DNA from 4 places in the Colwellia sp. KS18-150 genome. Region 1 is predicted to be linked to each of the others. Evidence: predicted binding sites of a transcription regulator. Region 1 holds the regulator's gene; each other region holds the start of a gene.

What was found. Region 1 encodes sigma-54, which starts transcription at its own class of promoters, with help from an activator protein. Its sites were predicted from a motif close to GTTGGCACGNNNNTNGNNT; they were not measured.
Region 2: the regulator sigma-54 is predicted to act here: its motif matches at 5,166-5,184, upstream of AC27IF_RS01115 (PEP-CTERM sorting domain-containing protein).
Region 3: the regulator sigma-54 is predicted to act here: its motif matches at 3,127-3,145, upstream of AC27IF_RS11030 (DUF2884 family protein).
Region 4: the regulator sigma-54 is predicted to act here: its motif matches at 2,710-2,728, upstream of fliE (flagellar hook-basal body complex protein FliE).

Annotation. Positions count from the first base shown of each region.
Region 1 is NZ_BAAJMC010000001.1:551,176-557,353, reverse strand. Features, by position in the region: gene AC27IF_RS02615 (calcium/sodium antiporter) at 1-54, shown strand, start outside; gene AC27IF_RS02610 (KpsF/GutQ family sugar-phosphate isomerase) at 80-1,045, shown strand; gene kdsC (3-deoxy-manno-octulosonate-8-phosphatase KdsC) at 1,045-1,602, shown strand; gene lptC (LPS export ABC transporter periplasmic protein LptC) at 1,599-2,165, shown strand; gene lptA (lipopolysaccharide transport periplasmic protein LptA) at 2,204-2,809, shown strand; gene lptB (LPS export ABC transporter ATP-binding protein) at 2,823-3,554, shown strand; gene AC27IF_RS02585 (RNA polymerase factor sigma-54) at 3,634-5,157, shown strand; gene hpf (ribosome hibernation promoting factor) at 5,183-5,470, shown strand; gene AC27IF_RS02575 (PTS sugar transporter subunit IIA) at 5,488-5,940, shown strand; gene rapZ (RNase adapter RapZ) at 6,116-6,178, shown strand, end outside.
Region 2 is NZ_BAAJMC010000001.1:236,782-242,959, reverse strand. Features, by position in the region: gene AC27IF_RS01135 (di-heme oxidoreductase family protein) at 1-431, shown strand, start outside; gene AC27IF_RS01130 (imelysin family protein) at 439-1,608, shown strand; gene AC27IF_RS01125 (TonB-dependent receptor family protein) at 1,674-3,938, shown strand; gene AC27IF_RS01120 (DUF1513 domain-containing protein) at 3,961-5,061, shown strand; gene AC27IF_RS01115 (PEP-CTERM sorting domain-containing protein) at 5,226-5,732, shown strand; gene AC27IF_RS01110 (alpha/beta hydrolase family protein) at 5,868-6,178, shown strand, end outside.
Region 3 is NZ_BAAJMC010000007.1:65,364-71,541, forward strand. Features, by position in the region: gene AC27IF_RS11010 (efflux RND transporter permease subunit) at 1-365, shown strand, start outside; gene AC27IF_RS11015 (DUF2986 domain-containing protein) at 443-601, opposite strand; gene AC27IF_RS11020 (hypothetical protein) at 809-1,222, opposite strand; gene dbpA (ATP-dependent RNA helicase DbpA) at 1,336-2,754, shown strand; gene AC27IF_RS11030 (DUF2884 family protein) at 3,207-4,055, shown strand; gene AC27IF_RS11035 (tRNA-uridine aminocarboxypropyltransferase) at 4,172-4,975, shown strand; gene AC27IF_RS11040 (CoA-acylating methylmalonate-semialdehyde dehydrogenase) at 5,057-6,178, opposite strand, start outside.
Region 4 is NZ_BAAJMC010000007.1:25,771-31,948, forward strand. Features, by position in the region: gene AC27IF_RS10820 (sensor histidine kinase) at 58-1,260, shown strand; gene AC27IF_RS10825 (sigma-54-dependent transcriptional regulator) at 1,257-2,597, shown strand; gene fliE (flagellar hook-basal body complex protein FliE) at 2,792-3,145, shown strand; gene fliF (flagellar basal-body MS-ring/collar protein FliF) at 3,325-5,055, shown strand; gene fliG (flagellar motor switch protein FliG) at 5,048-6,106, shown strand; gene fliH (flagellar assembly protein FliH) at 6,159-6,178, shown strand, end outside.

The sequences.
Region 1 (6,178 bases):
CTTTGCTTTATCGCTTATCAAATGCTGCTTTTTAGTCAAACAAGCATGAATTAATTACTACATAACCTAAAGATGTGCCATGAAGAATTTTAAAGAACTTGCTACCAACGTCATCAATATAGAGCAGCAAGCTATTACAGAGCTATTGCAATATATTGATGATAGCTTTGAGTATGCCTGTCAATTGATGTACGCCTGTCAAGGTAGAGTCATCGTTATTGGCATGGGTAAATCCGGTCATATTGGCGGTAAAATAGCAGCAACGTTAGCGAGTACTGGTACTCCATCATTCTTTGTTCACCCGGGCGAAGCAAGTCATGGTGACCTAGGTATGATCACTAAAGATGATGTCGTACTAAGTATCTCCAATTCTGGCGAAACCAATGAAGTGCTGGCGATAATTCCCGTGATCAAACGTATTGGTGCTAAATTGATTTCAATGACGGGTAATACTGACTCAACTTTAGCTAAGTTAGCTGACACTCATGTGTGCATTAAAGTATCTACCGAAGCCTGCCCTCTAGGCTTAGCGCCCACCTCAAGTACCACAGCAACTTTAGTCATGGGGGATGCACTCGCGGTTGCTTTGCTTAATGCACGAGGTTTTACTGCAGATGATTTTGCCCTTTCACACCCTGGCGGCAGCCTAGGAAAAAGGCTCTTATTACGATTAAGTGATATTATGCATCAAGGTGATCGCTTACCTGTAGTTAATGAGAAAGCGCTAATAAAAGACGCACTGGTTGAAATGTCATTAAAAGGCCTTGGTATGACCGCCGTTATTAATGATAAAAAGCAGCTAACCGGGTTATTTACCGATGGCGATTTAAGGCGCATCCTTGATTTAAAGATTGATATACATCAAGACAGCATCAACACAGTCATGACAACAAACCCCACTGTTGCTCAAGCGGATATGTTGGCCGCTCAAGCTTTAAATATTATGGAAGATAAAAAAATTAATGGCTTACTTATCGTCGATGAAAATCATCATGCAATTGGCGCGATGAATATGCATGATTTATTACGCTCAGGAGTACTGTAATGAATAAGGTTTCAAATACTTTATATGGTGACGTTGGTGAACATATTTTGCACAAAGCTAGAAATATCAAATTATTAGTTTGTGATGTTGACGGCGTTTTCTCTGATGGGCGAATCTATTTAGGTAATGATGGTGAAGAGTTAAAAGCCTTCCATACTAAAGATGGTTTTGGTATTAAAGCACTTGGCCATAGTGGTGTTGATGTTGCTATTATTACTGGCAGAAAATCAGCTATTGTGGCTAATCGTATGTCGGCATTAAATGTTAAACATATTGTACAAGGGCAAGAAGACAAATTACCGGCACTGCAAGCGTTAGCACAACAACTTAATTTATCCGCCGATGAAATCGCTTATATTGGAGATGATATACCCGACTTAGCTTGTATCTTACATGTAGGCTTAGGTATTGCAGTAGAGGATGCTCATCCAAGTGTGTTAGCAGAAGCAAACTATCAAACGTTTACTCGTGGTGGTTTTGGCGCGGTTCGAGAAGTCTGTGATTTAATTATGCAATGCCAAGGTACTCTAAATAGTGCAACGGGCGCTAGCATATGAGTCGACTGCATACGCTGGCACTATTAGTTTTATTGTTAGGTGCGATGGCCTACGGTATTGTAGAGTGGCGTAGTTCGCAAGTGTTACCTGGGGAAGATATTGCCCAGGACTTAGTGCCAGACTTTATTGCTGAAGCATTGAAAAGCGATGTTTACGCTGAAACAGGGCAGTTATCTCATGCAATTGTAGCTGATCGTATGGAGCATTATTCAAAACTTGAAGTAACCCATTTTGAACTGCCAAATTACACCTTGCATCCAAAAAATAGTGAATCTCCTTGGCAACTGAGTGCAAAAGAGGCGACACTGTATAAAAATAATCGCGTCATCTTAAATCATCGTGTGCACTTAAAAGCAACTGATGAAGATAGCCTAATACAAGAAATTCATTGTAAATATTTAGAATTAGATTTAAAAACGAATATAATCAGCTCTGAGCAAACGGTGATGGTACAGGGAAAAGACTTCACTATGTATGGCTCAGGTTTAATCATTGACTTAAATACTAAGCAAATGACATTAACCGAGCATGTGCGCACCATTTATAAAAAAACCGAGAGCTAAAAAGAAAAGCTCAAAATTAATAACATTGTGAAGAATTTATGATAAAAAACAGCCCAATAAAACGCACGATAACTCAAATAAAAACTCTCGGCATTAGTATACTAATCGCCAGCGGATTACTTAGTGTTGTAGGCTCTGCTCACGCCGCAAAGAAAGACCTAACTCAAGAAATCACAATAAAATCAAATCGCCAAAGTGCTGATTTAAAGAATAAAATTGCTAGTTATCTCGAAAATGTTAGTATCAGCCAAGGCTCCATTGCTATCACGGCTGATATTGTTCAAGTTTTTAGTAAAGTTGATGCAACAACAGGTGATAAATTCGATACTTACCTTGCCAAAGGTAAACCTGCCCTTTTTCAGCAACAATTAGAAGATGGCAGTTTAATCAGCTTACAAGCAGATGAAATTAAATATCAGCCTGATCAATACCTCATTACGGTTTCAGGCAATGCGCAAGTAAAACAAGCGGGTAGTAAAGTGACTGGTGAAATCATCACTTACAATACCTTAAATGAAAAGCTTGAAGCTGAAAGTAGCAGTGAGAACTCAGTCACCACTATTCTACAGCCTGCACAAATTAAAGCGCAAAAAGAGAAGTCTGAAGCAGAGAAGAAAACCAATAAAGACAATAATAATGACTAACAAAATGAGTAATATGGAAACAGCAACACTAACCGCAGATGGCCTTTCGAAGTCATATAAAAGCCGGCAAGTGGTTAAGAATGTTAGCCTGAGTGTCAATACTGGCCAAATAGTAGGTTTATTAGGACCAAATGGTGCCGGTAAAACCACCTCTTTTTATATGATTGTTGGTTTAGTACCTAACGATAACGGTCAAATAATATTAAATAATGAAGATGTTACGTTAGCGCCTATGCATGAACGAGCGAGACGTGGGATCGGTTATTTACCTCAAGAAGCGTCTATTTTTAGAAAACTGACGGTTACTGAAAACATCATGGCTATTTTACAAACTCGTAAACACCTTGATGAAGGTCAAAAACAAGAAAAGCTTGAACACTTGCTCGAAGAATTTAATATTTGCCATATCAAAGATAATTTAGGCATGAGTTTATCAGGCGGCGAAAGAAGAAGAGTCGAAATAGCGCGTGCGCTAGCTGCTGAACCACAATTTATTTTATTAGACGAACCTTTTGCTGGCGTTGATCCTATTTCAGTAGGGGATATAAAAAAGATCATTATTCATCTTAAAGAACGTGGCATAGGTATCTTAATTACTGATCATAATGTCAGAGAAACCTTGGATGTTTGTGAGCATGCTTATATAGTTAGCCATGGTGAAATTATTGCTCAAGGTGATGCGGATCAAATTCTAGCGAATCAAAAAGTAAGAGATGTATACCTTGGTGAGCAATTCACGCTATAGTAACTAATGTACTTAGCAAATTAAGCTATAATCCAAAGTAAATAATATAAACAAAAAAACAGGATAAGATCAAAACTAAATGCGTCCATCACTGCAGCTCCGAATAGGACAACAACTTACCATGACGCCGCAACTGCAACAAGCGATCAAGCTTTTGCAGCTCTCGACGTTAGAACTTCAGCAAGAAATTCAAGAAGTCCTTGAAAGTAATCCGCTGTTAGAAGTTAATGAAAATACTCCTAGCGACACTAACGAAAATAGTGACAGTAATAATGAAAAGCTAGAAGAAGCGTTTTCATCAACAACGGATAACACTGAACAGGCGACTGTTGAAGGCAGCGAAGATGCCAGTGCAACTATTGACGAGATAACTACCACGGAAGCTTTAGCGCAAAATGATATTCCAGAAGAATTAAATATCGATACCACTTGGGAAGAAAGTTATAGTGCGGGAACATCCAATACCGGCGCAGTGAGTAGCCCTTCTGAAGATTATACATATCAAGGTGAAACGACTGATTCCATTCAAGATCACTTATTATGGCAAATGGAATTAACCCCTTTTACAGATACTGATAGAGCCGTAGCTATTGCGATTATTGAAGCGGTTGATGATGCTGGTTACTTAACCGTTTCTTGTGATGATATCTTAGAGAGTGTAGGTATTGAAGGGCTAGAGCTAGATGAAGTAGAAGCTGTATTAAAACGTATTAATGTTTTTGACCCTATAGGTGTAGCTGCCCAATCTATCGCAGATTGTCTTACCATTCAATTAAATCAATTTGATGACGATACCCCTTACCTAAAAGAAAGTAAGCACATCATTAGTGAGCATATTAACTTACTGGGTAATCGAGACTACCGCCAATTAATGCGTAAAACCAAACTTAAAGAAGATCAACTTCGAGAAGTGATGCGTTTAATTCAAACGTTAAACCCTCGTCCTGGTGATGCCGTCGTTCAAGGTGATGATCAATACGTTATTCCTGATGTTTCTGTAGAGAAAAAAAATGGTCGTTGGATAGTCGAGTTAAATCCTGATACTGCACCAAAATTGTCGATTAATCAGCAATATGCCGCCATGACCAAAACGACAAAATCATCAAGTGATGATGGGCAGTTCATTCGCTCAAATTTACAAGAAGCTAAATGGTTTATAAAAAGTTTAGAGTCACGTAATGACACTTTATTAAAAGTCTCGAATTGTATTGTACAGCGTCAACAAGGCTTTTTAGAACATGGTGCAGAAGCAATGCGCCCCATGGTACTAAACGATATAGCCGAAGCGGTAGATATGCATGAATCAACTATTTCTAGAGTAACCACTCAGAAGTACATGCACACCCCAAGAGGTATTTTTGAATTAAAATATTTCTTTTCAAGTCATGTGAGTACTGAGAATGGTGGTGAATGTTCATCAACTGCCATACGTTCACTCATTAAAAAGCTCATTTTGGCGGAAACACCTGCTAAACCGCTAAGTGATAGTAAGATGGCTGATTTATTAGCCGAGCAGGGAATTAATGTAGCCAGACGTACTATAGCCAAATATCGAGAATCATTGTCTATTCCACCGTCTAACCAACGTAAAAGTTTATTGTAAATTTAACTTATTAAGGATCACGCTTATGCAAATTAACCTTACTGGCCACCATGTAGAAGTTACAGCCTCTTTACGCGAATATGTTAATACTAAGTTTGCTAAATTAGAGCGACATTTTGATCACATAAACAACGTTTACGTTGTTCTTACCGTAGAAAAGTTAAACCAAAAAGCAGAAGCAACAGTGCATTTAAATGGCAGCGAAGTTCATGCTTCAGCCGTTAACACTGATATGTATGCTTCAATCGATACTTTAGTTGATAAATTAGATCGTCAAGTACTCAAATATAAAGGCAAAATTGCCAATCATTAAACTTCGTTCAACCTATTATGACTTTACAAGATATCTTAACACTGGACTGCACAGCTTGTGCAGTTCCAGCTAGCAGTAAAAAACGCATTCTAGAAACATTGTGTCAGCTTGCCGCCCATGAATTAGGTGAGAGTGACAGTACTATTTTATTAGACAGCTTACTTAATCGAGAAAAGATGGGCAGTACTGGTATTGGTAATGGTATTGCTATTCCTCATGGTAAATTAAAGAATTCAGATAAAGCCGTTGCGGTATTATTGACGACAGAAAAAGCCATAGAATTCGATGCTATAGATAACAAACCTGTCGATATCTTTATTTGTCTTTTTGTACCTCAAGACAGTACCCAAGCGCATTTAGAAACTTTGCAGAGTATTGCTAAATTATTTAGTGAGCGAAAAACTGCGAAACAAGTGAGAAAGTGTATCAATAAGCAAACATTATTTAACTTAATTCAGCAGGCACATTAATTTACCAGCACATAATTATCATTTGGTAAATATTATTGAAACAGCACTTAAGTGATTGTAATAATAAAAAATTATCATTAGAACCTAATTTAATATACACATAAGATTGCAGATCAAAGGTAACGAGTTGCTTGTACTTCTCAATACTAATATCTAGTAACTCGAGACATCACCTATGAAACTTATAATTGTTAGTGGCCGCTCAGGCTCAGGTAAATCTGTAGCTTTAAGAGTATTG
Region 2 (6,178 bases), 310 kb from region 1:
GAGTACCACCGGCAAGAGGTTTAACTAAACCTAAGCAAAAACAAGGTCAGTTATTGTTTCATCAAATAGGCTGCGCCCAGTGTCATACCCCAAGTTATATCACCGATGAAAACTACGCAGATCCCGCCTTAGCCAATCAAAAGATTTGGCCATATACCGATCTCGCCCTACATGATATGGGGGCAGAGTTAGCAGATGGTGTATATGAAGCAAATGCCACAGGCACTGAGTGGCGAACTCCACCGCTTTGGGGCATAGGTTTACAAAAAAGAGTTACTGGCCAACAACACTTTTTACACGATGGTCGAGCAAGGACAATTACCGAAGCCATATTATGGCACGGTGGTGAAGCCAAACTCGCCCAAGCACAGTTTATACAATTATCCAAAGATGAGCGCCAAGCATTGCTCACCTTCATAAAATCAATTTAGGAATATTATGACTAATTTATTACCATTAAAGGCGACTACCCCGATAGTATTGGCATTAACTTTAGCATTAACTGCCTGTGGTGGTGGCGGAAGCTCAGAAAGCACAACACCAGATACCACGCCTGATACAACAACACCGACAACGCCCACTTCTACAGATGAGGAGCAATTTGGTTTATGGCTTACCGATTTAGCCAATAATGTTATCTTGCCTGGTTATCAAGATTTACAAACTAAAGCACAAGCGTTATCAAATCAAAGTGCTAGTTTTTGTGCGCTTAGTAGCCCAAGCAATAGTGACTTACAAACTTTGCAACAAAACTGGGCAGACTTTAATAACAGTTGGCAAAGTATTCAATGGTTAAAAGTGGGCCCAGTACTAGAAGAAAGCCGTATTTTTAGACTAGAGCTATGGCCAGACGATAACGGCTCTGTGGCAAGTGATATTGCGTTAATACTTGATGAACCAGAAATTACCGCCGATCTGTTTGCCGCTAAGTATGTCGGAGGCCAAGGGATACCTGCTTTAGAAATCTTTTTATTTGGTAGTGACTCTTTATTATCCGCAAGTGATAAAACAAAGCGCTGTGAAGCCGTTGTCGCCATCAGCGAGAATTTAGTCAATATTTCTACCGCAATAAACAGTGAATGGCAAAGCACAGGCGATAATTATGCCGCTTCTTTAACGTCAGGTACCGGTGATTTCACCAGTAAGAAAGATGCCGTTGAAGAATTGATCACAAACTGGCTAGAGCAAGTTGAAAAAGTAAAAGATGAAAAGCTTTTACAGCCGCTTGCCATCAATGCGCCAGGTATTCTTAATATTGCAGAATTTACTCTCACCAATGAAGTTATCTCAAGTGTTAAATTGAATAATTTGGCGTTTAGTCAGTTATACACTGCCGGTGATGGTCATGGTTTTGATGACATTCTAACCGACCATTTTGACCAACAAACGATTAGTGATGATATAACCGCAAAAATTGCAGCTATCGAGACGTCATTAAATGCCTTAGACACGAATATGACTTTTGAACAATTACTTAATGATGACGCTAGCCGAACACAGCTTACTGAAGTAATACAGAAAATTCGTGAATTAAGAGATGTGATTACCGCTGATTTTGTACAAGCCACAGATATCAACATCGGCTTTAACTCCAACGACGGCGACTAATAAGCACGTTAATGTTAGCGAACGACAACGATCACAATTAAAGATTTTATTGGACACTGAATAGAATGAAAGTAAGTAAAATAGCAATAGCATTAATGTTAACTGGCTCTAGTGCAGTATTTGCTCAAGAGCAAAATGTTGAACATGATGAAAAGGCTAAAGAAACCACTAACAAACAAGTGGAAGTCATCAGTATTTTTGGCCAACGAAATGCACTAGAAACCGCCATTGGCTCTGCCTTTGTATTAGATGAAGCGCAGCTAGAGTTAAATGAATTCGACGATATTCACCGTGTTTTACAATCAGTACCTGGGGTTTATATTCGCGAAGAAGATGGTTACGGTTTACGGCCTAATATTGGTTTACGCGGCGCTACATCTGAGCGTAGTAGTAAAATAGCGTTGATGGAAGACGGCGTATTAATTGCCCCTGCAGCCTATGCCGCTCCGGCCGCTTATTACTTTCCGCTTATTTCAAGAATGACTCAGGTAGAAGTATTTAAAGGGCCGGCTGCAATAAAATACGGGCCTAATACGGTTGGCGGTGCAATAAACATGGTTTCTCGCTCTGTTGCTACGTTAGATGAAGGTCGTCAGGCCGAAATTGACTTGGCCTACGGTGAAACTAATTACCAAAAGGCACATGGCTTTTATAGTGAAAGTTACGACATTGATGATTTTGGTGAGCTCGGTTTTTTACTTGAAGGGATTACCGTATCTTCCGATGGCTTTAAAGATTTAGATACTAATGATGATGCCAATCAAAACTCTAATACAGATACTGGTTTTGATAAAAGCGAAGTGATCTTTAAAGCTAACTTCACACCAGCTAATAGTGACTATTATCAATTCTGGCAATTTAAAATGGGCTATGGTGAAGAAGTGTCTCATGAAACCTATTTAGGTTTAACCGATGACGACTTTGCCCAGTCCCCCACTCGCCGCTATGTTGCCAGTGAAAATGATAAAATGGATTGGGAACATTACCAGTTTCAATTATCTCACTACATTGAACTCAGTGGCGATACCAGTATTTACACACAAGCCTATCGTCGTGACTTTGACCGAGACTGGGACAGATTTAACAGCTTTAATACTAACCGTAGTATGGCCACCATTTTAACCTCACCAGATACGGGTATTAATGCCTTGTACATGCAAGTACTCAAAGGTGAGCGCGATACATTAACCAGCCAAGAACGGTTATTATTTACCTTAAATGACAGAAAGTTTTATTCTCAAGGTATTGAATCAAAGCTATTTTGGGATACTCGTTGGTTAGATGCAGATCTCGCTATGGATTTTGGTGTCAGACTCCATCAAGACCAAGTAGCTAGAAACCACCGCCAAGATGAATATGCCATGCAAGACGGTCATTTAACCCTACTAGGTAACAGAGAAACAATTACTTTAAACGAAGATACCGCTACCGCACTGGCAACTTATGCTAATGCTAACTTAGATTTTGGTCAACTTAACCTAACTGCTGGCTTAAGAGTTGAATATATCGAAGGCGAAGCCATCAATTTTGACCTAGAAACTGGTGTAGAAGAAAGTACTTCAACAAATGACACCACGGTAGTTATGCCAGGGTTTGGCGCTTTTTATAAAATTTCTGACAACCTAGGTGCTCTATTTGGGGTCAACAAAGGCTATGTACCAAACAGCCCTGGTCAAGATGACAGTATTGACCCAGAGGAAAGTTGGAATTATGAGTTTGGTCTGCGCTATGGGAATAACATCACTAAAGCCGAGCTAATTGGTTTTTATAATGATTACAGTAATCTTAAAGGCAACTGTACTTTTTCTAATGGTTGTGAAGAAGATCTTGGCCAAGAATTTAACGGTGGTGAAGTTGATATTTATGGCGTAGAAGCCAGTGTTAATACAAGCTTTACTGTCAGTGATAGTATCGAACTTCCGATAAATATTGCTTATACCTTTACTCAATCTGAGTTTCAAAACAGTTTTCAATCTGATTTTTCTCAATGGGGCACAGTAAGCGAAGGAGATGAACTCCCCTACTTACCTGAAAATCAGTTGAGTGTTGAAGTTGCTTTAGCTCATGAGAATTGGCAAGTGTCATTATTATTTAAATATGTTGATGAGATGTTGGAGGCGGCAGGTACCTCCACTGAACTTGAAGGTTATTACACTGACAATATTCAACAAGTGGACTTTGCTGCTTGGTATCAACTTAATGATGCTATCAAGCTTTACGGTAAAGTTGACAATGTAACCGATGAAACCGTCATAGTGTCACGCCGACCTTTTGGGGCAAGATCTGGTAAGCCTCGCCAAGCGATTGTTGGCATTAAGTATACATTTTAACTAAACGAATAAGTCTGAATTTATGATCACACGTCGTCAATTACTACTCGGTGCTGCTGCAGCGGGATCTGCTGCAGCATTAGGATTTATGCCTTTTGCTCAAGGTAACAAACACTGGTTAGTGAGTGCTTGTAGTAATAATCATAACGAGCACTTTGTTGCTGCATTTGATTTAAACGGAAATGTTGTCAATCAAGTTAAATTGCCCGCACGTGGTCATGATGCGATTGCGATACCTGATAAACCAGGGCACGCGTTAATTTTTGCTCGCCGCCCCGGTACTTTTATTCTCGAAGTTGATTTTAATACCGGCACCATAACTAATGAAATCACGTCACAGAGTCATTCACATTTTTATGGTCATGGTGTGGTCTCTACAAAGCATAACTTACTGTTAACCAGTGAAAATGATTTCGCTAAAGGTCAAGGCTTAATCGTGTTACGAGATGCGCAAAACTATCAAGTTGTTGAGCAGTTTTCTTCCGGCGGCATTGGCCCACATCAACTAAGTTTAATGCCAGATGGAAAATCCATTGTTATCGCTAATGGTGGAATTCAAACACACCCAGAGATACCACGTAAAAAGCTTAATATAGAAACCATGGAACCCAACCTTGCCTATTTAAATATAACTTCAGGTAAAGTAACCGATTCATTCACGTTAGATAATCATAAGCTCAGTATTCGACATTTAGCAGTAAGTAAACAAGGTAAAGTTATCGCTGGTTTGCAGTATCAGGGATCAAAAAATGATTTAGTACCTTTGGCAGTCTCGCATCATGGTGAAGGGGCATTGCAATATTTAACCGCCAACAACAATACTTGGCGTCGAATGAACCAATATACCGCCAGTGTTTGCATCGATGATAGTATAGATATGATTGCGATTAGCTGCCCAAGAGCTGACTTAATTACCTATTGGTCTTTAAGTAAAGGAGAATACTTAAGCCATGAGAAATTTGCTGATGGCGCCGGTTTAACTCACCTAGACAAGATATACGCCACGAGTGGTAAGGGACGTTTAATTTCAACAAAAGCTGACTCTAACCCGTCAGCCGAAAAACTTGCCTTAACTTTTTCGACACTAAAATGGGATAATCATTTAACGCATATAAGTGCCTGAAGGTTTCGTAACGCCATTGTAGTCTCTCTGTCAGTATTATTTACAACTTTTACCTTTTTTAATTACAAAACAAATAAAAACACTAAAAATCAATCAGTTAAATTATTGGCACACTCCATGCTTATAGATATATATATACAAATTCATCAACCGTGAGCTCATACATGAAAAATTTACTATTTATTCTTTGCACATTATTACTTACTCAACTTACATCTTTAAAAGCTAATGCTGCTCTAATAGAAGCAGAGGTTCCTGATGAGTTATTTATTACTATTGGTGAGTACGATTGGGCATGGGCAGCTGCTGTTACAGATGATGCATCAACTGGCCTAGACAATTATAAACTAGATATTCTTTTTCAGTCTCAATATGGATGGGCTCTAGCGGAAACTGCTGACTTTCTTCGTGATTTACCTACCGCTGCTGACTTTGGTACCTCTTCAAGCTTCAAATGTGCTGCATCATATTTTTCAAATATGAATCAATGTGATTATAGTGATGGAACAGGCCGTTATATAGTTAATTATGCGCCAAACCCTTCAATTCACAATAACTCAGATGTATGGGTAGTTAGAAGTAATGTAAGTAACGATATTCCTGAACCAACAACTCTTGCTATATTTGCTTTAGGTATTTTAGGTTTAACTGCACGTCGCGCTAGAAAATAATGAGTTAAAATAGATTCAAAAGAGCCCCCACTCTTTTAAAAAGCACCATGCCTTTGGCTGGTGCTTTTTTTTCATACTTGCAAGCTGGTTTGACCACTGCTATTTTATTAACTCCCCCAATGATGAGTTAATCCTATGACACTTTATTCCGCTAAAGATGTAACTATAACATGTAGTGATCAAGTTGAGCTGGCCGCCACTTGCTATTCCCCGAGTGAAGCCCCTAAGGCAGCCATATTAATTGGCCCTGCAACGGGTATAAAGAGACAATTCTATGCCAATTTTGCGTCCTACTTTGCAGAGCAAGGTTATGGTGTTATTACTTTTGATAATAGAGGCATTGGTGGCTCTTTAAATGGGAATATAAAAGACTGCGAAGCATCGCTGCAATGTTGGGGGGAGCAAGATATGCCAGCCGCCTTAGAAGCATTAAAGAGCTCATTTCC
Region 3 (6,178 bases), on a different contig from region 1:
TGGCAAATAATATTTATGCCCAGGTAGGCTTAGTATTATTAATTGGAATGTCCACCAAAACAGCTATTCTAATCGTTGAGTTTGCTATGGAAGAAAGAGCGGCAGGTAAGAGTATTTTTGATGCTGCTTTAAATGCCGCAAGAATGCGTTTTCGAGCGGTATTGATGACAGCATTATCGTTTGTATTAGGTGTTTTACCATTAGTTTTTGCTAGTGGTGCTGGTGCTGGTAGCCGTATATCGTTAGGTATTACAGTGCTCTCTGGTATGATAGCCGCCACTATATTTGGTACCTTACTCGTTCCATACTTTTACTTAATAGTGCAGCGTATGCGTGAAAAGTTAAAAGGTGAGGCAACAAACTAAACTTACTTAACCTGAACTCGGTTTAAGTGAATAAAAAAGGCGATTTATATCGCCTTTTTTTATTGCTGATTTTCTATCTAGGACTCAGTTAAGTTATCTTCTTGGTTATCTTTTAGCGCTTGTTTTTCACGTTCAGCTTTAGATATGTATTTCGGCTTGTTACTTTTATGCAGTTTTGCATTGGCCTTCTTCTGCTTTTTTTTCAAAGTTTCGTTGATCTTCTTTTTTCTATTCATTTTGTTTTCTCTTAAGTTGGGCCTGTTGATCTTTCGTGATTAAATTTTGTTCGTGCTAAAAGCGTATCATTCGCGGCGAGTAATGTGTTGCCTAGTCATTCTAAGCAAACATTACTCAACAATGAAAAAATCGCTGTTAGCCGAATCCTTCGACCCCGTTTGTGGGTCATCTTTACTGCAAATAAAATCCCGAAAGCTCTACAGACCCTAGTAAAATATGGCTAATATCATTAAGGGTAAATATGGGTACATTACTGTTGGACGCAAAGCACTTTTAATATAGCTAATAATCAATGTAGCGCTAGATGGTCGGTTATCTGCCCATTGGCAATAATGTTGAAATGGAGTTTCATCACTTTCATTCGATTGGCTTTTTTCGATTGCTTGCTCGATCTTTTCAATACGGGAACTGGTTCTTGATTGAAAGGTTTTCCAGATACCTTCTTGTAACCATAAAAGAGCTAAAAGACATACTGCAAGAACTTTAGGTAGCAGCAAAACCATAACAACAACGGTTAGAGCGACACTAAAGAGTTTGATGATTAATGAAGCATGTTCATATTTCTCATGACTACTGTGCAGGGATTGCCATTCTTTGGCTAAACTTGGATTAAATTTCAATGTCATCGTTAGTTAAAATTAGGGCTCGGGTAAATTTGCTGTTATTATGCGCGCAATCACTTTCTCATGAAAGTAATTTCACTTTAAGTCTTGCTACAATTAGAGGTAACACCTTGCATTCTTCAACGGATTCTCAAAAAACTAACCTAGATTTTTCATCTTTAAAGTTACCTCAAGAGTTATTGAAAAACTTGATTTCATTAGGCTATGAAAAAATGACGCCAATTCAAGGGCAAAGCTTACCTCCTATGCTTGCCGGTAAAGATGTTATTGCTCAAGGCAAAACAGGCTCAGGTAAAACGGCTGCTTTTGGTTTAGCTATGCTGGAAAAATTGCAAGTTAAGCGATTTCGGATTCAGTCTCTGGTACTTTGTCCTACTCGAGAGCTTGCGGACCAAGTGGCGAAAGAGATTCGAAAACTTGCACGTACAATTCACAATATTAAAGTACTCACTCTTTGTGGCGGTACACCTTTTGGCCCTCAAATTGGTTCATTAGAGCATGGTGCTCATATTATTGTTGGTACCCCTGGGCGAATCGAAGAACATGTTATTAAAGGGACATTAAAACTTGATGATTTGAATTTACTTGTGCTTGATGAAGCTGATCGTATGTTAGAGATGGGCTTTGAAGCAGCACTTGATAATATTATTGAGCGTACGCCGGTTGAACGTCAAACATTATTATTTAGTGCTACCTTCCCAAAACAAATTAAAGTGATCAGCGAAAGCATTATGACAGATCCTGTTTTGGTTAAAGTGAGTGCTAATGAAGATAAAAGCAGTATTAATCAACACTTTTACCATGTCGATGATAATGATGAAAGGTTCGAGGCCACGCGATTACTTTTGATGGCAAACCCAGTAGAGTCGACTGTCATTTTTTGTAATACCAAAAAAGAAGTTCAGGCTGTTTGTCAGGGATTACATAACGATGGCTTTAGTGTACTGGCATTACATGGTGATTTAGAGCAACGTGATAGAGATCAAACCTTACTTCGCTTTGCCAATAAAAGTGTGTCTATTTTAGTTGCGACAGATGTTGCAGCGCGAGGCTTAGATATTGACTCGCTTGATGTAGTGATAAATTATCATATTGCTCATGATAGTGAAGTACATATTCATCGAATTGGTCGTACTGGCCGTGCAGGTAGCTCAGGTAAAGCGTTATCTATCTTTAGTGATAAAGAAAGTTACAAAGTAGGTTTACTTGAAGATGAGCTTGAACAAACGATTAAAGCCGAGTTATTGCCTAATAGCGAACTACTTTCTCAACCAAGATTACAAGCAAAAATGGCCACAATTCAAATAGATGGCGGTAAAAAACAAAAAGTTCGTCCTGGAGATATATTAGGCGCTCTTACTGCTAAAGGTCTTGGTGATATTAACGGTGCTGATGTAGGTAAAATTAATGTGTTAGATATTAAGGCTTACGTAGCGGTTAATAAAAAAGTACTAAAACTGGCATTAAAAAAATTGAGCCATGGAAAAATGAAAGGAAGAAGTTTTAAAGTACGCCATTTAGCTGTTTAAGCAATAATCTTTAGATTGTTAAAACAATATCAACAGCTAATTAAACAACTGTGCTTTGTGAGGATAAAGCACAGTTGCTAGCAGATATAGCGTTAACTGAGTTATCGATTCAACTTAACCTATCTCAGAAAAACAAAACAACTCTAGCACCCTCCAGCAAGTCTAAGCTTTATCAAAGCCCACAGTTAGCGTTTGAATTTAAACGATGTCAATCTCGTTTAGCTAAAATGCAATATAGCTAACTAGTATACTCAAAATTACCGTTAGATATTAAAATAACAATAATTTAGTTAATTTAACCAAAAAGTGACTTTTATATTTATTTTAAAAACAAGTGGTTGTTGTATGTAGCTGAAAAATATAGAAAATAAAGTTGGCACTGCTCTTGTAATATTATTCATAACAACATAAGAAACCACTGATTTCAATAAAAATCACTAAAGGGAAGAACAATGACAACTCAACAAAATACTCAAGCATTTAAAAAAACATTTCTAGCGACTTCATTAATTGCCTTATTAGCATCAACCAATGCCTCTGCTCATGATAATAGCTGTAATGTTGAGTTAGAAGCGGGTGTAACCATAAACGAAGCAAGCATTGAGTTTTTTAATGAAAAAAATAAAAACACACTGTATAAAATTAATCATGATGAAGTCCTTATTGTTGACGGCAAATCAATCGATTTAAACAAGCAGCAACAAGCTTTAGTGAGTCAATATTCAAAAAGTATTAAAGCTATGGTACCAGAAGTAAGAAGTGTTGCTATTGAAGGCGTTGACCTAGCACTTGAAGGGGTTAATCTTGCTTTTAATGAGCTCTTAGGTGAAGGTAATAGTGTCGGAGAAGATCTAACCTATGAATTATCAAATATCCGTAATGAAGTAACAGAGCGTTTTACCTTAGAGCACGGTTTTACTATTGGTGAAGATGGTTTAGAAAATGATGAGTTACTGGGTAAAGAGTTTGAACAGCGTATAGAGTCAGCGGTTGAAAAAGCAGTAATGAGTTCAATTGGCAGCATCATGGTCGCTGTAGGACAAGAAATGATGTTCTCTGGCGGAGACAGTGATACTTTTGAAACACGTATGGAAAACTTTGGAGAAAACATTGAACATGAAATGGAATCAAGAGCTAAACAGATAGAAGAAAAAGCACAGAAGCTTTGTTTAGCTGCGGTTGAAATAGATCAACTTGAGGAAGAGTTGAAGTCTAACATCGACTCACTTAGTGATATTGATGTAATTTCAGCAAGCTATGACGGTCATGGTAAAAAACATGATGACAGAAGTGCAATGTAATCACTGTCTATTTAGATAAAAATTTCGGTAAAAATGCTATCACATATAAATATAAGGAAAGGCTCGACAATGTTATCATTGTTGGGCCTTTTTAGTTCATTAGCAAATTTCATTACATGCACGCTGTTCATCAACTCCACCTTTTTCGTAAAAGTTTAAGTACCACAACCTATAAAGCACGAGGGCAACGAGTAATTCGCTGTCCTTTATGCCAATTGGCAAAACAATTTTGTATCTGTGATATGGCTCCAACTAAAGGGCAGGTAAACACTAATGCTGGATTTTTGTTATTGATGTACGATACTGAAGTCCTTAAGCCTAGCAACACAGGGAAATTAATTGCCGACTTAATTCCTGATACTTTTGCCTTTTTATGGTCGCGGACGACAAGAAATGATGAATTACAAGCAGTACTTGATGATGAAAAGTGGCAACCCTTTGTAGTATTCCCACAGGAGTATGTACAAGATGGACGTCAAGTAGAAAGCCAAGCGGTTAATTGTCAAACGGGCAAGAGACCATTATTTATCATGTTGGACGGTAGTTGGCGAGAAGCGAAAAAAATGTTTCGTAAAAGCCCATACCTAGATAAGTTTCCTGTAGTGTCATTTGATCCTAAGGTACTTATTGAAACTAATCTAGATACCGAACAAGCAGGAGCTTCTTTTGAACAGACGCCAGTTGGTGATAATTCTCGCTATACAGTAAGAAAAACTGAATTAGCGCATCAATTTTCCACTGCGGAAGTGGCAGCAAGAGTTTTAGCTATGTCAGGTGAGCATAATAATGCACATTTGCTAGATTTATGGTTTGATGTCTTTAATTTTCAATATCAGAAAAGTGTCTGTCAGCGTACTAAAGGCAACCCTGATGCCATTGAGAATTACCAAAGCTTTATAAAAAGCATTAGTGTTTTATAAAGAAGCAAGCCGCTAAGTATATAAGAAAAGCCTGCTTGTAACTAAAAACTATAATGTTAACGTTACAAGCAGTCAGTAGTACTACTTCATGCTAATTGTAGTGTGAATATTTGTTCCATCTTGATGATCAGGTTCAAACCAACGTGCCGTAACCGACTTAGTATAGGTCCAAAAACTTACCACTTGTTTACCATTAGGACCTAAATCGCCAAGTTTAGAGCCACGTGAGCCAGTAAAACTAAAATATGCGACTGGTACTGGAATAGGGACATTTATACCCACCTGACCGACATCGATTTCATTTTCAAATTTACGTGCGTTCCAACCTGAAGAAGTGAAAATAGAAGTGCCGTTGCCATTTGGATTAGCATTGATAATCTCAATCGCTTCTTCTAAGGTTTCAGCTTCAAGTACGCATAATGCAGGACCAAATATTTCTTGAGTGTAAATATCCATGTCAGTAGTCACATTAGTAAATAATGTTGGACCGACAAAATTACCGTTTGGATAACCTTCAACTTGACAGTCTCTACCATCAACTAACATCGTCGCTCCTTGCTCAACCCCTGAGTCTAATAAGCTTAATATGCGCGCTTTTGCTTGTGGGGATACCACAGGGCCTAAATCTGCATCAAGCTGTGTGCCTGGTCCAACTTTCATTTGTTTTGCCCGTTCAACTATTTCAGGTAACCATGAGCGAGATTCTCCTACTAAAATAGTAACCGGATTTGCCATACAACGTTGACCAGCGGCGCCAAATGCAGAGCCTAATAAGTCGTTAATAGCTCTATCTTTATTTGCATCAGGCATGATGACCATATGATTTTTAGCGCCCATCATAGCTTGAGCACGTTTACCATGCTTACTCGCGTGGTTATATACATGGGTACCTACACCTGTTGAGCCAATAAAAGATACTGCTTTTACAGCCTCACTCTCGATTAACTGGTTAACAACATCAGGTCCACCATGGACAACATTTAATACTCCTGGTGGAATACCGGCTTTAAGAGCTAACTCAACCAATAATATTGTGGATGAAGGATCTTGCTCTGAAGGTTTTAATACAAAGGTGTTACCACAAGCGATAGCAGGTGGAAACATGAAAGAAGGTAGCATTAATGGAAAGTTAAAAGCGGTAATTCCAACACCAACACCCAAAGGTTTATTTAAGGTATATGTATCTACCCCGGTTGCCGCATT
Region 4 (6,178 bases), on a different contig from region 1:
AGTGGTACGTAAAATGCTTTAAACAAAGTAGATAGTTATTTATTTGGACTTTGTTTTATGGCACTAGCACAGCATTTCGATGCCACACAACCCTTTAACCCAGCTAACGTCGCTTATAGCAGCAATAGTTTGCTTGCTAAAGAGGCTTTCCCTGGTGAGTTAGCGGCTCTTCGTAATGAGCTTTCTCAGCTAAAACAAAGCTCGAATATACAGCCAACACCAATTTCATCAGGATCAGCTAAAGCGTTAAAACAAACGCAGATGGCGGATCAACTGATTGAAATGATGCCAACAGGTTTGGTGATGTTAGACGGTAACGGTATTGTTGTTAAAATCAATAAAGTTGCTAGAAGCTTACTTGAAGAGCCTATTCTAGGACAACCTTGGTTTAACGTAATTGCTCGGTCTTTTAAGCCCAGAGCCGATGATTGGCATGAAGTCTCCCTTAAAGATGGTCGTCGAGTTAAGTTAGAAATCGCCAGTTTAGGAGATCAGCCTGGTCAGTTAATTATGATCACTGATTTAACTGAAACCCGCTTATTACAAGATAAAGTAGGGCAAATGCAGCGATTGTCTTCGTTAGGTAAAATGGTTTCAACCCTAGCACATCAAATTCGTACCCCGTTATCTGCAGCTATGTTGTACAGCGCTAACTTGTCTAATAGAAAACTTGCTGATAGTGCCCGCGCTACATTTCAAGAAAAACTTACTGCCCGTTTGCATGATTTAGAACAACAGGTCAATGATATGTTGCTGTTTTCTAAAAGTGGCAACGAACAAGTTGTGTCACCATTATTTGTTAATGAGCTCATTAACGATTCTGTACAAGCAATGGACGCGTTAGTTACCAAAGCGAATGCCAAAGTTAATGTCCATGTCAATGATGAGTATTGTCAAATTTTAGCGAATAAAAATGCTCTGGCTGGCGCAATACAAAACCTAATTCATAATGCTTTACAAGCAGCTGAAGTTGGCACTGAGCAAGCGGTGATTAACATTCAAGTGTACGCCGAGCAAAACATGGTATTTATTAGCGTTCAAGATAATGGTCCCGGTATTGATTTAGCGATAGTTGATAAAATTTTTGAACCGTTTTATACCTCGAGTTCCAAAGGCACTGGTCTTGGCTTGTCTGTGGTTAAGTCGGTACTTGAGGCGCATCAGGGAGAAGTTAGTTACCTTAGCCAAGCAGGACAAGGAGCACACTTTTGCCTGAAGTTACCGCAGTTGGCCAGCGTTAAACGAGGAGAAATAGAATGAACCATCATAAGATCTTAGTCGTTGAGGATGATGCTGGCTTACGAGAAGCCTTAATTGATACCTTAAGTTTATCCAATTATCAGTGTGTTGAAGCCGACTCAGCTGAAGCGGCACTCTTGTTACTTAAAAATCATAAAGTAGATTTGGTGATCAGTGATGTACAAATGGGCGGCATGTCTGGTTTATCACTGTTAAAAAGTATAAAAAGTCAGTTACCGAATATGCCGGTATTGCTGATGACCGCTTACGGCACCATCGATGATGCCGTACAAGCTATGAAAGATGGCGCTTGTAATTATATTGCTAAACCATTTGCTCCAGAAGTGTTATTGAATATGGTGAGCCAATATATTCCACCGTCTTCTGTCAATAGTAACTCTCCAATTGTTGCCGATAAACGCAGTATCGAACTGCTTAATTTAGCAAGAAAAGTCGCAACTACTGAAGCCTCTGTGATGGTACTTGGACCTAGTGGCTCAGGTAAAGAAGTGTTATCGCAATATGTGCATAACAATTCACCACGAGCAAAACAGCCATTTGTGGCGATAAATTGTGCCGCTATTCCTGAGAATATGCTTGAGGCGACATTATTTGGCTATGAAAAAGGCGCATTTACAGGGGCGATTCAAGCTTGTCCTGGTAAATTTGAACAAGCCCAAGGTGGTACTATTTTACTCGATGAAATTACCGAGATGGATTTAGGCTTACAAGCAAAAATTCTGCGAGTATTACAAGAGCGTGAAGTAGAGCGTTTAGGTGGTAGAAAAACGATTAATTTAGATGTTCGTGTTATTGCCACAAGTAATAGGGATTTAAAAGACGCAGTAAGTAAAGGTGACTTTAGAGAAGATTTGTATTATCGCTTAAATGTATTTCCATTAACTTGGTTACCTTTGGCTGAGCGGGTTGATGATATCTTACCTTTAGCGCAACATTTGGTTGAGTGTTACTGTCAAAAAAGTGGCGAGCAAGTTGCTGAGTTTAGTCCCGCTGCACGTAGTAAGTTAAAAGCGTACAGTTGGCCTGGTAACGTTCGCGAACTAGATAATGTTATTCAGCGTGCGCTTATTTTACATAATAATCAAATCATTGATGCGCAAGATTTGTTGATTGAAAACTTTGAGACCGCAGATGTCAGTCAGGTTGATCAGCAAGCAATACCTGATGACAAGTTAGGCAGTGAATTAAAGCTACAAGAGCATCAAATTATTCTTGATACCTTGCAGGCCTGTCACGGTAGTAGAAAAGAGGTTGCTGAGCGTTTAGGAATAAGTCCAAGGACCTTACGTTATAAAATAGCCCGTATGCGAGACTCTGGCATTCAAATTCCCGCGTAATCAATAAAAGAATAATCCCTCAAGCCACAGGTACATTAATACTTGTGGCTTTTTTATGCAGTCGGCAAGCTCTCTTGTCTGGCATAGCGCTCATCCTAGTTGAAACTGTCCTTTTGGCACCATGCTTGCACTATTACCATTAATAGGTTGTTAAAAGCTTTAATAAGCAAAAAATTGACACAAGTGAGCCCATCATGGATATCAACACAAATTCTTTATTTGCTCAAATGCAAAGTATGTCATCTCAAGCTACAGGCAGTAAAATTCCTGCTGTGGGTGGTGACTTACAAGCCGTAAATGCGCCAAGAGAAGTTAATCAATCAACGAATAATTTTGGCGATTTACTCACCGATGCATTAAAAACGGTTAATGATTTACAACAAGATACCGGCGCTAAAAAAATGGCGTTTGAAATGGGGGATCGTAACGTGACTTTGGCAGAAGTGATGATCGCTTCAAGTAAATCAGGTATTGCGTTAGATGCAACCGTGCAAGTAAGAAATAAATTTGTTGAGGCCTATAAAGAAATTATGAGCATGCCAGTTTAATTTAAGCGGCCTAAACCAATAATAGCTTCGTTGCTTTCATTCTCAATAGGCAAGCTATTCATCATTCAAGCGCCTTGCTCTTGATGGTTTATTCACTCTTAAATGTGAGTTAATAAAATCTAAAGTAACAATTTAAAAATAAGTAGTAGTGGAGAAGTTAAGTGGCTGACACAAATACAATGGTAGCAACTGATGGTGGCACAGATATGATTGCCAGCGATTCAGGTGACAATGGTGCCATGCAAGAGCAAAAATCAGGCTTTTCTGCCACATTAGGTAATGTTGATATTTTACGTCAAATAACCTTAGTTGTGGCTTTATCCATTTGTTTGGCTATCGCGGTATTTGTCATTATTTTAGCCAATGAGCCAGATTACCGTTTTTTATCTAAATTACCCACCGAGCAACTTATCAAAACAATGGATTTTCTTGATGCCAATAAAGTGGATTATCGTCAAGAAAACAACACTATTTCAGTACCAACAGACGAATACCAGAACATTAAATTATTACTTGCCCGTGAAGGTTTAAACAGTGAGCCTTCTCAGGGTGAAGACGTATTGATGAAGGACATGGGCTTTGGTGTCAGCCAAAGAATGGAGCAAGAGCGATTAAAATACGGTCGTGAGCAAAGGTTAGGCAAAACTATTGAGCAATTGCAAAGTATTTCTCGTGCCAAGGTCTTACTAGCCATCCCAAAAGAAAATATTTTTGCTCGCCGTGAAAAGAATCCATCGGCAACTGTGGTATTAACGCTACGACGTGGTCGCTTATTATCTGCAGAAGAAGTGGATGCTGTGGTGGATATTGTTGCCTCAGCAGTACAAGGGTTAAGTCCGAATCGAGTTACGGTTACCGATCAAAATGGTCGCTTACTTAACTCTGGCTCACAAGACTCCATTTCATCACGTTCTCGTGGTGAATTTGAAATTGAACAAAAACGTGAACAAGAGTATCGAGATAAAATCGATAGTATTTTGATTCCTGTTGTTGGCTTAGGTAATTATACTGCTCAAGTTGATGTCACTATGGATTTCACACATACAGAAGAAACAGCGCGCAGGTATAACTCTGATTTACCAGCACTGCGCAGTGAAATGAAAGTAGAAGATAACACTATCGGTGGCGCATTAGGGGGAATCCCTGGCGCATTAACCAACCAGCCTCCGTTAGAGTCAAGTATTCCAGAAGATGCTACCACAGGCCAACATAAAGCTATGCCGAGTAGAAAACACAGTGAGTCCACTAAAAATTATGAACTCGATGAAGCTATAAGCCATACGAAGCAGCAGGCCGGTATTATTAGAAAAGTCAGTGTTTCTGTCGCTTTAGATTATGTTGATGGTGCAACTCCAGCCCCTGTAGAGGGGGATAGTGAAAATGTACAAACAGCGAGTGCGAGCAAAGCACCTAGATCTGAAGTAGAAATTGCAGCCATACGCCGTTTATTGCAAGGAAGTATCGGCTTTGATTTACAGCGTGGTGATATCCTAGAAGTTATTACTATTCCATTTAGTCGTTCTGATTTTGGCGCAGTTGCAGAAGTTCCTATCTGGGAGCAACCTTGGTTTATGAAGGTGCTAAAATTAGTGATGGGAGCTTTGGTGATTATTGTGCTTATTCTAGCCGTTGTTCGCCCAATGCTGAAACGCTTAATTTACCCAGACAGTACGCCTGAAGACTATGGTGATAAGTCACTGGATAGTCATATTGATTTAGGTGATGAAACTATGGATATGCTTACCTCTGAATTTGATGCTGGTAATGTTGGTTTCGCCCCAGATGGTAGTTTACAATTACCTGATCTGCACCGAGATGAAGATGTATTAAAAGCGGTTCGTGCCTTAGTAGCAAATGAGCCAGAATTGTCGTCGCAAGTAGTTAAAAGTTGGTTGAACGAAGATGAGTGATGAAACCCAAGAAGTTGCTGAATTAACTGCAGCACCATCAGGCTTTGATGTAGATAAGTTAGAAGGCGCTGAAAAAGCAGGTATTTTACTGTTAAGTTTATCTGAAGAAGATGCTGCGCAAATATTAAAACATCTTGAGCCAAAGCAAGTACAGCAAGTCGGTACGGTTATGGCGGCGATGGAAGATTTTACTCAAGAAAAAATAACGGCTGTTCACAAGCAGTTTATTCATGAAATACAAAACTTCTCTACTATTGGTTTCCAAAGTGAAGAATTTGTGCGTAAAGCCTTAACCGCGGCATTAGGTGAAGATAAAGCAGGGAATTTGATTGACCAAATTGTTATGGGTGGTGGTGCTAAAGGTTTAGATTCATTGAAGTGGATGGACTCTAAACAAGTAGCTAATATTATTCGTAATGAACATCCTCAAATTCAAACCATAGTTTTATCTTATTTAGAGCCAGAGCAATCCGCTGAAATTGTAGGGCAATTTACTGAAAAAGTTCGTTTAGACTTAATGATGCGTATTGCCAATTTAGAAGAAGTACAACCAGCGGCACTACAAGAATTAAATGAAATCATGGAGAAACAGTTTGCTGGCCAAGCAGGTGCGCAAGCTGCGAAGATGGGCGGCTTGAAAGCAGCAGCGGACATTATGAACTACCTTGATACTAATGTAGAAGGTATGTTGATGGATGCTATCCGTGAAAGTGATGAAGAAATGAGTCAACAAATTCAAGACTTAATGTTTGTCTTTGAAAACTTGGCGGATGTTGATGATAGAGGCATGCAGGCTATTTTACGTGAAGTACAACAAGATGCCTTAATGAAAGCTATTAAGGGGACTGATGATGCCCTGAAAGAGAAAATATTAGGCAATATGTCTAAACGTGCTGCCGAAATGTTAGCGGATGATTTAGAAGCTATGGGGCCTGTAAGGATCAGTGAAGTAGAAGCGGCACAAAAAGAAATTCTTTCTATCGCGCGTCGATTATCTGATGCAGGTGAAATTATGCTTGGCGGCGGCGGCGGCGGCGATGAGTTCTTATAAGCTTATATGCTCTGGTATTATTTTGATGTTTAGCAGTATTGAGTAAATTAACATGAACAAATCACCTATTCG